DNA from 2 places in the Dongia sp. P2_B8 genome. Region 2 is predicted to be linked to the other one. Evidence: riboswitches for the same ligand, from Rfam matches in the RefSeq annotation. Region 2 holds a riboswitch; the other holds the start of a gene.
The links. Region 2 has a riboswitch for glycine ahead of gcvT (glycine cleavage system aminomethyltransferase GcvT). Riboswitches for the same ligand answer to the same signal wherever they lie in the genome.

Region 1: linked by a shared signal. The riboswitch ahead of AC1DWZ_RS13250 (glutamine synthetase family protein) and the one ahead of gcvT (glycine cleavage system aminomethyltransferase GcvT) in region 2 are both predicted to bind glycine.

What each region holds. Positions count from the first base shown of each region.
Region 1 covers NZ_JBFUDM010000003.1:1,215,561-1,222,916, forward strand. The annotation lists gene AC1DWZ_RS13245 (aldehyde dehydrogenase family protein) at 1-1,270, opposite strand, end outside; gene AC1DWZ_RS13250 (glutamine synthetase family protein) at 1,344-2,717, opposite strand; glycine riboswitch at 2,847-2,961, opposite strand; glycine riboswitch at 2,963-3,071, opposite strand; gene AC1DWZ_RS13255 (amino acid permease) at 3,179-4,729, opposite strand; gene AC1DWZ_RS13260 (LysR family transcriptional regulator) at 5,058-5,960, opposite strand; gene AC1DWZ_RS13265 (4-hydroxyphenylacetate 3-hydroxylase family protein) at 6,069-7,356, shown strand, end outside.
Region 2 covers NZ_JBFUDM010000006.1:196,873-204,228, forward strand. The annotation lists gene ispH (4-hydroxy-3-methylbut-2-enyl diphosphate reductase) at 1-401, opposite strand, end outside; gene AC1DWZ_RS17680 (CDGSH iron-sulfur domain-containing protein) at 700-939, shown strand; gene AC1DWZ_RS17685 (hypothetical protein) at 981-1,529, shown strand; glycine riboswitch at 1,688-1,793, shown strand; glycine riboswitch at 1,797-1,921, shown strand; gene gcvT (glycine cleavage system aminomethyltransferase GcvT) at 1,990-3,162, shown strand; gene gcvH (glycine cleavage system protein GcvH) at 3,241-3,618, shown strand; gene gcvPA (aminomethyl-transferring glycine dehydrogenase subunit GcvPA) at 3,634-4,980, shown strand; gene gcvPB (aminomethyl-transferring glycine dehydrogenase subunit GcvPB) at 4,977-6,503, shown strand; gene AC1DWZ_RS17710 (AraC-like ligand-binding domain-containing protein) at 6,658-7,356, opposite strand, start outside.

The DNA.
Region 1 (7,356 bases), on a different contig from region 2:
AGTCGCAGCGGTTCATGAAGACGGTCCCCGTCTCGATCTCGTTGCCGATCTTGCGTGCGGCGATCTCATCCGAGGTCCAGAGCGCCGCGGTGAGGCCGTATTTGCTGTCGTTCATCAGCTTCACGGCTTCCTCGTCATTCTTCACCTTCATGATACCGATGACCGGGCCGAAACTTTCTTCCGCCATCACCGACATGGAATGATCGACATTGACCAGGACCTGCGGGGCGAGATACGGCGTGCCGGCCTTGTCAGCCGGGAATAGCTTGCTGTCGATGAGGGCCTTGGCGCCGTGCTGCACTGCATCAGCGATCTGGCCGCGCACGAATTCGGCGGCCGACGTACGTACCATCGGCCCGAGATTGGTGGTGCTGTCCATCGGATTGCCGAGCTTGTACTTCTTGGTGAGGTCGACGAAGCCGTCGACGAATTTGTCGTACAAACTCTCATGCACATAGATGCGCTCGATGGCGCAGCAGCATTGGCCGGAATTGAACATGGCCCCATCGACCAGATTCTCGACCGCATGGGCGAGGTTGGCATCGGCGCGGACATAGGCCGGGTCCTTGCCGCCGAGCTCAAGCCCCATGCCCATGAACTTGCCGAGCGCCGCCTGCTGCACGGCATGACCGCCGCTGACCGAGCCGGTGAAATTGACATAGGCCACTTCGGGGGCACCGATCACCTTGGCGGTATCGTCATGGGTGAGGACGAGATGCTGAAAGAGACCTTTCGGCAAGCCGGCGGCATCGAATGCGGCCTGGAAATCCTCGGCGCAGAGCGGGGTCTGGGCGGAGTGCTTCAAGACGACCGCATTGCCGGCCATCAGCGCCGGAACGACGCCATTCACGGAGGTGAGATAGGGATAGTTCCAGGGTGCCACGATGAAGACGACACCCAGCGGCTCACGGTGCAGCACGCGGGTGAAGCCGGGCTTGTCGGTGAAAGAAACGTCGGCCAGGGCTTCCGGTGCCAGATTGATCATGAAGCGGGCGCGCTCTTCGAAGCCGCGCATTTCGAACGGGCTCTGCGTGATCGGGCGGCCCATCTGGCGGGTGATTTCCTCGGCGTGCTTGTCCTTGCCCTTCAGAAACTCATCGACCGCCTTGTTCAGAATCTTGGCCCGCTCTGCGATCGGCACCTTGCGCCAGTCGATCTGCGCCTTGGCGGCAGCCTTCAGGATCGCGGCGATTTCGGCTTGAGTGTTGTAAGGACGCTCGACATAGACGGAATTGTCGATGGGCGTGACGGTTTTCTGGGTGGCGGACATAGGTAACCTCGGGGTGTTTGAAAAAGAATAGCGCCCGCGTGTCCAGCCGGACTCGCGGGCGCTGCAGATGAGATCAAATGATTTCGAAGTAGCGCGACAATTCCCAATCAGTGATGTGCTTGCGGAACTCACGCTCCTCATGCTCGCGGGTGCCGGCATGATGCTCGACGAAGGCATCGCCGAACAGTTCACGCGCGGCCTTCGATTTGCGCAGGCGCTGGGCAGCGTCCCACAAGGTGGTTGGCAGATCGAGCTTGGCCGGATGCTTCATCTCGTAGGAATTGCCGACGATGGCAGCCATCGGTTCGATCTTGTTCTCGATGCCGTAGAGGCCTGAACCAATGGCGGCCGCCAGGGCCAGGTACGGATTGCAATCGGCGGCGGCGATGCGGTATTCGACGCGCTGCGATTTTTCCGACCCAGGAATGACGCGAAGCGCGCAGGTGCGGTTCTCGACGCCCCAGGTGGCGTTGGTCGGCGCCCAGAAGCCGGGGATGAGGCGCGAGTAGGAGTTGACGGTGGGCGAGACCATGCCAAGCACTTCCGGCATCAGGGTCTGCTGGCCGCCGATGAACCAGCGCATCTTGTCGGAGATGTTGTGCGGCTTCTTCGGGTCATGGAAGACGGCCTTGCCGTCCTTGCCCTTCAAGGAAATGTGAATGTGACCGGACTGGCCGGGATAGGAGTTCGACCATTTCGCCATGAAGGTCGCCATCAGGCCGCGGCGCTGCGCCAGCACCTTCATGAAGGTCTTGAAGAGCGCGCCGCGATCGGCGGCCTCGAGAGCCGAGGTGACGCCGAGTGCCGCTTCAAGGACACCGGGGCCGGTCTCGGTGTGGAGTCCTTCGATCGGCATGCGCATCTTTTCGCACATGTCGAGAATGTCCTGGTAGAGCTCGGACCAGACGGAGTTACGGATGACGGAATAGCCAAACCAGCCGGGGGTCATCGGCGTCAGGTTCTTGTAGTTCTTCTCGCGGATGCTTTCCGGCGTTTCGTCGAACATGAAGAATTCGAACTCAAGGGCCGAATAGACGTCGAAGCCCATCTTGGCGGCCTTGGCGAGGACGCGGCGCAGTGTCCCACGCGCGCAGATCTCTTCCGCCTTGTTGACGAATTCCGAGATGAAGAGGAGGCCGTTATCCTCCATCGGCAGATCGCGGCAGGTCTCCGGGATGATGCGCGCCCAGGCGTCGGGATAGGCTGTGTGCCAGCCGGTATAGTTGAGGCCGTCGATCAACTGGTCCTGATTGTCCCAGCCCAGCACCACGTCGCAGAAGCCGAAGCCGCCTTCGAGGGCGGAAAAGAACTTGGCTTTCGACATGTATTTGCCGCGCAGGATGGCATCGCCATCGAACACGCCGACCTTCACATGGGTGAGGCCCCGCTCCTCGACGATCTTCTTGGCTTGTGCGACGGTTTTGACTTGTTCCGGTTTCAACGGCATTTGTGTTCCCCCTGTTCGATCTATGAATTGGAATTTAGGCCGCGCTCAAGCTTGCGGCAATGATGTCTTGGAATGCGAAGTGTGGCTCCCCGACGTCGGGTTGGTGCGGCCGGCGAAAGATCTGCCGGTCAGCCCCCCTCTGTCTTTGAGACCTGAGAGATTCGCCGGGGCATCTAAGGAAAAGATGCCCGGTTTACTCCGTCGGTGAGGCGACGACGTCCGTCGCCCGCTTTCCAGAGATGACGGTTCCGACCTGGTCCTTTTGCCTGAGAGTTTCCGGGGGCGGTTGCTCCTTCGGCGCCGATCCGGCCGCGTCTCTTTTGCGGCCGTGCCAGTCTCTCCCGAGGTCGGAGGATTGTGCGGCCGGAGTGTGTGATTGCCCCATGGAAAGGTCAAGCTGGAAAAGAAAAAGGGAGGCAGTTTGCACTGCCTCCCCAGATGATATTCGCTTTGTTGTGGGATCAGCCAGCGCCACCCAGCGCCGCTTCTTCCTTGGCGATTTCAGCCTGACGTGCCTTTACATCCGCTTCGGTGAGCGGCGGACCGGGGAACCGGCTCTTTTCAAACGCGAACCAGATCACGATCAGCAGCACGATCGCAGCAGCCAGGAACTGACCCACCAACTGGTAGGGTGGCTGGAAGCCGACGAAGGCGAGCACGGCGCCGCCGAGAACGGCCAGAACGCCAACCGGCTTCGACCAGACACCGAGATTGAACGGGCCCTTCTTCGTCCAGCTCTTGCCTTCGGCCAGGATGCCCGCACCGATCGGCATGATGTAGGAGACGTAGAGGAACACCGCACAACCAGACGCCAGGACGATATAGGCGTTGGCATCAGCGCCGCAGACCCAACCCAGGATGAAGCACAAGCCGGCGCCAACCCAGATTGCCGCACCGGGAGTGCGGTGTTTCGGGCTGACCTGACGCAGGAACTTCGACGCACCCGGGATGCCGCCGTCACGCGCGAACGCATAGATCATGCGCGAAAGCGAGGTCATGCCGGCAAGGGCACAGAGGTAGTTGGCAAGAACGATGCCGATGGCTAGCAGATCCTTGATCCAATGCGGCATGCCGTTGGATTCGAGGACGTAGTAGAACACCGACCAGCCCTTGGCCGCACCTTCGGTCATGTCCGGCATGGCAAGCAGCACTGCCACCACAAGCAACCAGCCGAACAGAGCCGACCAGAACACGGCCGTGATCATGCCGCGCGGCACAGCGCGCTGCGCGTCACGGGTTTCTTCCGACGTATGCGCCGAAGCATCGAAGCCGGTGATCGTGTAGCACACGTGCAGCAGGCCAAGGATGAAGGCAAACATCAAGCTGCCCGTCGCCGGCCAGGTTCCGGCACCTAAATCACCCGTGTTGTTGGTGAAGGTCACCAGACGGGAAAAGTCGAGCGGTACCGGCGAACCGATCAAAAGACCGGCGATCAGGACGAACGACACGCCCATGATCAGATAGCCGGAGAAATCGGTCAGGATCGTGGTCGCCTTGATGCCCATATAGTTCAAGACTGCCTGCGTGAAGGTGATGATCGCGACGGCAATGGTGAGATGGGTGCCGGTGAACATCGCGGGGTCCATGCCGAAGACGCCGACCAGAACGAGGTCGCGCAGCAACAGATAAACACCATAGTTCACGGACGAGACGACGAAGAGCAAGCCGATGAGGTTGATCCAGGCAGTTGCCCAGCCCCAGCCACGGCCACCAAGGATCGAACCCCAATGATAGAGACCACCCGCGGTTGGATAGGCGGAGGCGATCTGACCCATGGCGGCTGCCACGAGCAGAGCGAACACCGAGCCGACGATCCAGCCGATGCCGATCGAACCGCCGCCCGCCGCGCCGAAGGCGACGGTGTAGGCGCCGATGCCGCCGGCAAGGATGCAGATGATGGAGAAAGAGATCGCGAAGTTCTGGAACCCGCCCATGCGGCGGGAAAGCTCTTGAGAATAACCCATACTGTGGAGGACTTTTACGTCCTCCTCATGATGACTTGGTACTGCCATGATAAACCCCCTCAGTTTGCGGTCTTGCGCGGCGGCACTCCCCGCCGTTGGCTCCACGCTGACCCGACCCCATCCGGATGGATGGGGTCCTTTGCCGACTCATATCGGTCGATTTCCCGCCAATCGGATGGCTGGAAGTATGCGCGGCGTAAAGAAAATGTAAAGACGGCGTTAACTTTTGCAGCCGGATCAAAGAGTAAGAGTGGGGGCAGCCAGGGCAGGAACTACCATGGGCAGGGGCTATTGCACTGCAGCGCTCAATTAGTAGCGTTGCTGACCGAGTGTATTATTTGTTGTGGCCGCCCAACAATTAACCATACGCGGCATTTCAACGCGTTGACGCGAAGTGTTTGCGGCACAGTTCGGCGAAGGCCAGCGCGCGCTTGGTGGGGCGCAGTTTCTTAAGGCGAGCGAGGCCCAAGCGCGTCGGGCGCAGCTTTTCCTTGATCGGCGGGAAGACGAGCCGGCGGCCATCCAGGGACCAGTCGCTCAAAGGCCGCGAATGCATGATCGAGAAGGCATCCGAGTTGGCGACAAGGCCGCGCACCATCTCAAAGCTCGGCGTCTCATAAGCCACGCGCGGCTGCAGGCCGAGGCCATAGATGATGGAGAGGAAATAGTCGCGGCTGTGTGGCAAGGCGAGCAGCACCATCGGATAGGCGATGAGGTCGGCGATGGCGACGGCATTCTGTTTGGCGAGCGGGTGATCCTTGGCGAGAATGCAATGCAGTGGCACCTCGGTGAGAGAGTCGAACTCGATATCGTCATCGAGGCCGAGATCGTAGGTGAGGGCGAATTCAAACTCGCCGGCGCGCAACCCGTCGAGCACGCCCTGCACATGATGCTCGTGGAGTTTCACGCTGATCTCGGGGTGAGCGACGGCGAGTGTGCCGATGAGGCGCGGCAGGACCAGGGGCGCCACGGTCTGGAAGCAGCCGATATGAAGCTCGCCCGCCACGTCCTGGCCCAATCCCATGGCGCCGAGCCGCACATCGTCGGCATGATCAAGCAGGCTCTTGGCATCGGTCAGCAGCTCACGCCCGGCGGCGGTGAGGCTGAGGCCCTGGGCATGGTGGCGGACGAAGAGGTCGACGCCGAAACGTGTCTCGAGCTCGGCAATCGCTGCGGAAACAGAGGGTTGGGAGATATTTACCCGCTGGGCCGCGAGGGTCACGCTGCCGGTTTCGGCGGTGGCCACGAAATAGCGCAGTTGCTTCAGAGTAAACGGCATCGATAAATCCGATCCAATTCGACAGATAATAATATTTTCTCATTGCTGAGCTCGCTGCGCAAGATGGTGGGAGCGGAGTCGAAAAGACCCGGAAGAGGGAGAATTTGCATGCTGCGGACAGGTGCCCAATATCGCGACAGCCTGAAGGATGGTCGCAACGTCTGGATCGATGGTGAGAAGGTCAAGGACGTCACCACGCATCCGGCGTTCAAGCCGATCGTCGATATCCGTGCCCGGATCTACGACATGGCGCATGAGGCTAAGACGAAGGAGGTCATGGCCTATCGCGACGAGAAATCCGGCCAGGAAAACTGCATCGGCTACAAGCTGCCGCACACGCAGGAAGATTGGCATGCCAAGCGCCGCGCCATCGACACGGTGATGCGGGACATCAAAGGTTACGCGGTGCGCGTCGGCGACGAGACGGTGGGCGAGATGTGGTCACTCTATGACGGGCGCGATGTGTTGAACGAGGTCGATCCGCAATTCTCGAAGAATATCGAACACCATATCCAGCATGTGCTGGATTCCGACACGTTCCACGTCTCGGCCAATACCGATCCCAAGGGCGACCGCTCGAAGCGGCCGCAGGACCAGGATCCGGACATGCTGTTGCATCTGGTCAAGGAGACCGATGCCGGTATCATCGTGCGCGGAGCGAAATATGAGACCGCGGCGGCCTATGCCAACCAGGCTTTTGTGAAGCCGACCATCGCCAATTGGGGCGACGACAAGCTCAGCGACTATGCGCTGGGGTTCATCTGCGATATGGGCTCGCCCGGCCTCAAGCATATCTGCCGCTCCGGTTTCACTGGCCGGGCACCGGTTGACGATTATCCGCTCTCCAACCGCGCCGACGAGGTCGACACGCTGCTGATTTTCGATGATGTGTTCGTGCCATGGGAGAATGTGCTGTTCCATCGCCACACGCGGGCGGCTGCCTATATCCGCGGAACCTTGCACCGTTACAGCGCCTATCCCTACACGTTGCGCCTTCTGTATATCGCCGACATGATGCTGGGGGCAGCGGCGTTCAATGCCAAGCAGACCGGCCTCGACGCCCAGCCGGCGGTGCGCGAGAAGCTGGCGCTCCTCATTCAATACCGCGAGATGATCAACGCGCATCTCACGGCCGCCATCACCATGGCGCAGCCGAGCCCGGGAGGGCTTTTGATGCCGAACCAGTCGCTGCTCTATACCGGGCGGCATGCGGCGATCAATCAGCTGCCGGCGATGATGCAATTGGCGCGCGAATTGTGCGGCGGGCAGATCTGTGTGACGCCGAGCAAGGCCACCTTCGACAATCCGGAAATCAAGCCGTGGATGGACAAGTACTATACGGTCAACGAATTCTGGCAGGCGGATGATCGCCGCAAGTTGCTGGCCTTTGCCCGCG
Region 2 (7,356 bases):
CCGATGACTTCCGGATGACCCGCGTGACCGATGAGGATGATGTGCTGACCGGCGGCAAAATGGCCTTCGGCCTCGCGGTGCACTTTGGACACCAGCGGGCAGGTGGCATCGAGATACATGAGTTCGCGCCGCTCGGCCTCGGCCGGGATCGCCTTGGGCACGCCATGGGCGGAAAAGACCACCGGGAACTGGCCAGGAATCTCGTCCAGCTCTTCGACGAAGATGGCGCCCTTCTTCTCCAGCGCTTCAACCACATGGCGATTGTGGACGATTTCGTGGCGCACATATACCGGGGCGCCATAGCGTTCCAGCGCCCGCTCGACGATCTGAATGGCGCGGTCGACACCGGCGCAAAAACCACGCGGGGCGGCCAGATAGACAGTCAGGTTGCTCTTGCTCATCACGGCCTAATTTTGGTCGAAAACTCTTGCCTGGAATATAGGGTTTTCAGGCCCAGTGGCAAGTCAAAGGGGGTGGCAAGTCAAACGGGGTGGCAAGTCAAGCGGGGGCAATGCCAAAGGGATCAATTTGCCATCGTTTTTCCGCAAGTTGGGGGTGGATCGGGCAGATGGCCGCGCTTGTGGAAGCCGGGCCGCTCTACTAAAGTCAAAGAAGCGTTAACGTGGCCGGGGCAGCACCTGGGCCGAGTCCGCGGACGACCAGCTTCGACGAGCGCCTTTGGGGGGCCTGGAGATCATCATGACAAATCCGCAAATCGCGCAGAAATCGCCATTCAAGGTCGATGTCGAGGCGGGGAAATCCTATTTCTGGTGTGCCTGCGGACGCAGCCAGAAGCAGCCCTTTTGCGACGGCTCCCACAAGGGCAGCGAATTCAGCCCGGTCAAGTTCGACGCGACCGAGGCCAAGGCCGTCTTTTTCTGCGGCTGCAAACACACCCACAAATCGCCGCTGTGCGACGGTTCGCATTCGAAACTTTGAGTGCGGCTAAGGCGCGCGCGGAAAGGATTATGATGATCGGCATGACCAAAATCGGGCAGAACCTGCTCTGCGCGTTGGGTGCGGCCTTGCTGCTCTCGGGCTGCACCAATCCAATTGCGGAACAGTCCCGGCCCTGCCCGCCGGTCAAGGTCCTGCAGGATGCCGCCTACCTGACGCGCTTTGCCGGCGAGAGCGAAGATCTGGCCGACACCTCGTTCGAAGCTCGCATCGCCAGGTCGCAGTCGATGTGCACCTACGTCATCGATACCGATACGGGGCTAACCTCGATCCGCACGGAACTCAGCGTCGAGTTCGCAGCCTCCCGCGGACCGCAGAATGCCGACAGCGCCGCCAAGTTCAATTACTGGGTCCGCATCACCGGACCGGGTGGCACGCACATGCCGGGCGACCAGAGTCTTGATGTCGAAATCCCCTTCACCGCGGCCAAGGTGCAGGGCATCGCCCAGGATCAGGTCGAAATTCTGCTGCCCCTGCGCAAGGGCGAGAATGGCGAATTCTATCGCATCAATATCGGCCTGGTGGTGACTGAGAAAGAACTGGCCTTCAACCGGCGCAACCCGCAGTTCTAACCGAGTCGCCAGTCCATGACCGGGCCATGACCGGGCCATGACCGGGCAACGATCGGCGGCTGATCGGACAGCGGCTCCCGCCGCCACGCGTGCCGCGTCTGCACAAAAAAATGCCGCTTGACGGATAGTCGTGCGCCGGCCCATCTTGCGCGCGGCAAAACCCGTTATCGGGAGAGACCTCCCCCCAGCCAGAGTGACTGGGGGCAGGCGCCGAAGGAGCAACCGCCCCCGGAAACTCTCAGGCAAAAGGACCGATACGGGGAAAAACTCTGGAAAGCGGATGGCCTCACAGCTGGGCTTCATCCCACCGAAGGAGTAAACCGCCAGCTTGTTTGCGTGCCTTTTTATGGCACGCGGGTTGTCGGCCAATCTCTCAGGTCCCGAAGACAGAGGGGGGTCGCGCGGGTTTTCCCATGGAGGAATTCCCGGTCGCGGTCGCCATTCGTCGGAGGGTTTCTTTGTGAGTGCCACTGCCAGTACTTCGGGCCCCAATACTTCAGGCCAGGGCGCCGATGCGCCGCTCCTCGTCACACAATTGCATGATCTGCATGTCGAACTCGGTGCCAAGATGGTGCCGTTCGCAGGCTATGACATGCCTGTGCAATACCCGACCGGCATCCTGACCGAACATCTGCACACGCGCACGAGCGCTGGCCTGTTCGATGTCTCGCATATGGGCCAGATCCGCATCACAGGCGAGAATTTTGCCACCGCAGCAGCGGCGCTTGAGCGCCTGTGCCCGGCGGATTTCCAGGCCTTGCAACCGGGCCAGCAGCGCTACAGCTTCTTCACCGACAATGCTGCCGGCATCCTCGATGATCTGATGGTGACCCGCATGGGTCCAGGCGATGCCTCAGATCATCTGTTCATGGTCGTGAATGCCGGCTGCAAGGACGCCGACATCGCGCATTTGAAGGCCAAACTCAACCACCGCTGCGAGATCGAGGTATTGGCCGACCGGGCGCTGGTGGCGCTGCAAGGGCCTAAGGCCGCCGCCGTCTTTGCGCGCCTGGCGCCAGAGAGCGCCAAGCTCAAATTCATGAGCGGTGCCCGGCTGAAAGCCACCGGCTTCGACATCATCGCCACCCGATCGGGCTATACCGGCGAGGACGGGTTCGAGATCTCTGTCGCCAATGCAGACGCCGTGGCCTTGGTCAAAAAGCTGCTAGCGGATCCCGACGTGAAGCCGATCGGCCTTGGGGCCCGCGATTCGCTGCGCCTGGAAGCTGGCCTTTGTCTCTATGGCAACGACATCACCGAAAAGACCAATCCGGTCGAAGCCAACCTTGTCTGGGCCATGCAGAAGCGCCGTCGTGAAGAAGGCGGTTTCCCCGGTGCCGGCATCGTACAGCGGCAATTGGCGGCAGGCCCCGTGCGGAAGCGTGTCGGCATTCTGCCGGAGGGCAAGGCACCGGCGCGGGCGCATACCGAGATCACCGATTTCGGTGGCCGCGTGATCGGGGAGATCACGTCAGGTGGCTTTGGTCCAAGCCTCGGGGCGCCGGTCGCCATGGGCTATGTCGAAACGGCCCATGCCGCCATCGGCACCGAGATCAATCTTATGGTGCGCGGCAAGGCCTTGCCCGCCAAGATCGCCGCCATGCCTTTCGTACCCCATCGTTATCAGCGCTGACCGGCGATGGTCAGCTTCACCGGAGAACGGCGCGACGATCCGTCGAAGCGCCGCAAACAGACAGAGGAGAGTACCCCCATGAGCGGCATCCGCTTCAGCAAAGATCATGAATGGGTGAAGATCGACGGCGATGTCGCCACCATCGGCATCAGCCCCTATGCCCAGGACCAACTGGGCGATGTCGTGTTCGTCGACCTGCCGGCCATCGGCAAGAAGGTCGAGAAGGGCAAGGAGCTGGCGGTCGTCGAATCGGTGAAGGCAGCAAGCGAGGTCTATGCCCCGGTCAGCGGCGAAGTGGTCGACGTGAACGCGGCCCTGGGCGATGCGCCCGGCACGGTCAATGAAGACGCGCTCGGCAAAGGCTGGTTCGCCAAGGTGAAGATCGCCAACAAGGCTGAGCTCGACGGCCTGATGGACGAGGCCGCCTACAAAACCTTCTGCGCCAGTTTGAGCTGAGGGGGCTGCACTGACATGCGCTTTCTGCCGCTGACCGAGCCCGACCGCCGCGCAATGCTGGCGAAAGTCGGGGCACCCTCGGTCGAAAGTCTCTACAACGACGTGCCGAATGGGGCCTTGTTGAAGGCGCCGATCTCCGGCCTCTCCAACCATATGCCGGAAATGGAGGTCGAGCGTTTCATCGGCGCCATGGCCGTCAAGAATCTCGGCACCAATCAGGCGCCGAGTTTCCTCGGTGCCGGCGCCTATCGCCATCACATTCCGGCCGCGGTAGACCACCTCATCCAGCGCGGCGAATTCCTGACCTCCTACACGCCCTATCAGCCCGAGGTGGCGCAAGGGACCCTGCAATATCTGTTCGAGTTCCAGACACAAGTCGCCTTGCTTACCGGCATGGATGTGGCCAACGCCTCGATGTATGACGGTGCCACCGCCACCACCGAAGCTGTCGCCATGGCCAACCGTGTGACGCGGCGGAAGAAGGCCATCCTTTCCGGCGGCCTCCACCCGCATTACCGCGAGGTGGTGGAGACACATGGCCGCCATACCGGGTTTGAGACGGTCTCGGCGCCGTTGGATGCGACCGGCAAGGAAGACCTTGCCAAGCTGCTCGGTCCCGACGTCTCCTGCGTCGTCGTCCAAAACCCAAGTTTCTTCGGTCATATCCACGACCTCAAGGCACTGGCAGATGCCGTGCATGCGGCCGGTGCGCTGTTGATCGTTGCCGTTACGGAGGTGGTATCGCTCGGCCTCATCACGCCGCCCGGCGAGATGGGGGCGGATATCGTTACCGCAGAAGGCCAGTCGATCGGCAACCCGCTTGGTTTCGGCGGTCCCTATGTCGGCTTGTTCGCTGCGCGTGAAAAATTCCTGCGGCAGATGCCGGGTCGCCTCGCCGGCCAGACGGTCGATGTCGATGGGCGGCGCGGCTGGGTACTCACCCTTTCAACCCGTGAGCAGCATATCCGGCGCGAGAAGGCCACCAGCAACATCTGCACCAATTCCGGCCTCTGTGCCCTCGCCTTTACCATCCACATGACCCTGCTCGGCGAAGCTGGCCTGAATCAGTTGGCAGCGCTCAATCATGCGACCGCCAGCAATCTGGCCGATCGCCTCGCCACAATCCCCGGCGTGAAGCTGCTCAATGACAGCTTCTTCAACGAGTTCACCCTGGAACTGTCGAAACCGGCGATCGGCGTGGTCGAGGCTCTGGCCAAGAAGCGCATTCTGTGTGGCGTCCCCGTGGCGCGCCTGGTGCCGGGCAAGGAAGCTGAGAAACTGCTGCTCGTTGCCGCTACCGAACTGACCGCCGAGGCCGAGATGGCTGCCCTTGAAGCCGGCCTCAAAGAGGTGCTCGCATGACCAAGCTCAATCCACCGATCAACACCAGCGCCGGGACAATCTCCGGCAATCGCGGCCTGCAGATCGAAGAGCCCTTGATCTTCGAGATGGATGTGCCCGGCCGCTCAGGTGTTGATCTGCCTGATGTGCCCAAGCACAAGGAACGCCTGGCCGGCATGAAGCGGAAGGGTGCCGTGGGCTTGCCCGGCCTTGCCGAATCGCAGGTCGTGCGGCACTACACGAAGCTCAGCCAGAAGAATTACGCGATCGATATGTCGGTCTATCCGCTGGGATCGTGCACCATGAAGCACAATCCGCGCATCAACGAAAAGATCGCGCGGCTGCCGGGCATCGCCGATCTCCATCCGATGCAGCCGGTCTCGACCGTGCAGGGCGCCCTGGAACTCATCGACACGCTGGCACATTGGCTGAAAACCTTGACCGGCATGCCGGCCATCGCCATGTCACCGGCCGCCGGTGCCCATGGCGAGCTTTGCGGCATGCTGACCATTCGCGCAGCGCACCTCGCCAAGGGCGACGCGCGCAAGCGCATCCTGGTGCCGGAATCCGCCCATGGCACGAACCCTGCCACCGCTGCGTCGCTGGGTTACGAGGTCGATCCCGTGCCAGCCGATGAACGCGGCCGCGTCGATCTTGCCGCCTTCAAGGCGAAGCTCGGTCCCGATGTCGCCGGCACCATGATCACCAACCCCAACACCTGCGGCCTCTTTGAGAACGACATCATCGACATCGCCGATGCGATCCATGGCGCCGGCGGTTACTTCTATTGCGACGGCGCCAATTTCAACGCCATCGTCGGCCGCGTGCGGCCGGGCGATCTCGGCGTCGATGCGATGCATATCAACCTCCACAAGACCTTCTCGACGCCCCATGGCGGCGGTGGCCCGGGTTCGGGGCCGGTCGTGCTCTCGGCCGCTCTCGCGCCCTATGCACCACTGCCTTACGTCGTGCACGGCGCCAACGGTTTCGATCTCGTTGAGCATGATGATGGGAAAGCGTTCGGCCGGTTGAAAGGCTTCCACGGCCAGATGGGCATGTTCACGCGCGCCCTCTCTTACATCCTCAGCCACGGTGCCGACGGATTGCGCCAGGTGTCCGGCGATGCCGTGCTCAATGCCAATTACCTGCAGGCCTCACTGCGCAGCGACCTGTCGGCGGCCTTCCCCGGCACCTGCATGCATGAGGCGCTGTTCAACGACGACTTCCTGGAAGGCACCGGTGTCACCACGCTCGATTTCGCGAAAGCGATGATCGACGAGGGTTATCATCCGATGACCATGTACTTCCCGCTAGTCGTCCACGGCGCTTTGCTGATGGAACCCACCGAGACCGAAAGCAAGATCGGCCTCGATCGCTATATCGAGGTGGTGCAAGGACTGGCGCAACGCGCCAAGGCCGGCGATGCTGCCTATTTCCAAGGCGCCCCCTATCACACACCCCGCCGCCGGCTGGATGAAACGCTGGCCGCCCGGCAGCCAGTGCTGCGCTGGAAGCCTGAGGAAAATAAGAAGGCGGCTGAGTAAAACTTGTTCCTCTTCTCGCCTCCCCCCTTGAGGGGGAGGCCGCGCAAGGCGCGGGAGGGGGGTATGGTGCGTTTCAGTTTCGTTGCAGCGGAGTAGCGGATAGCTCCCCCCACCCGGACCCTCCCCTCAAGGGGGAGGGGTTCCTCCGAGAGAGCTATTCCGTACTTCGCGCACCACGACGATATTCCCTGGGTGAGACACCGAAGGCGTCGCGGAAGGCGCGGCTGAAATGGGCGGCGTCGCTGAAGCCGCGGTCGAAGGCGATTTCCGAGATCCGCGCATGTGGATGCGACAGCAGATCGTCGCGACAACGTTGCAGGCGCTGGCGCCAGATCCAGCGATCGACGGTGAGGCCGCCATCGTGGAACAGGCGGTGCAACTGCCGGGCCGAGATTCCCATGCTGGCAGCTATCCGGTCGGGGTCGAGATCTGGGTCATCGAGATTCCGCAGGATGAAATCCCGGATGCGCGCCCGCAACGCGCGGTGATAGGCGCTGTCTCCATCGCCATCCTGCGGCGCAATCGCCGCCGTGAGAAGATCGAGGGTCGCGCGCAGCACGGGCGTTGCGCGGGCTGGCGCCAGATCACGGCCTTCGCGCGCCAGGGCACGGAGATGAGTGGCAAACAATGCTCCCGGGCCACGCTGGCCACTGATCGGCCGCATGACCAGATCCGGGGCCATCGGCAGCATCTCGGCAACGAGATCCTGCGGCAGGAGGAGCGTGATCTTCTCCAGATCCTGCGGCAGGCCAAATTCAATCGGTCGGGTACTGTCCCAGAGCGTGAAGGAGCCTTGCTCCAATACCGTCTCGCGCCCGGCCTGTTTGAGGCTCTCGCGCCCGCGCAAGATATA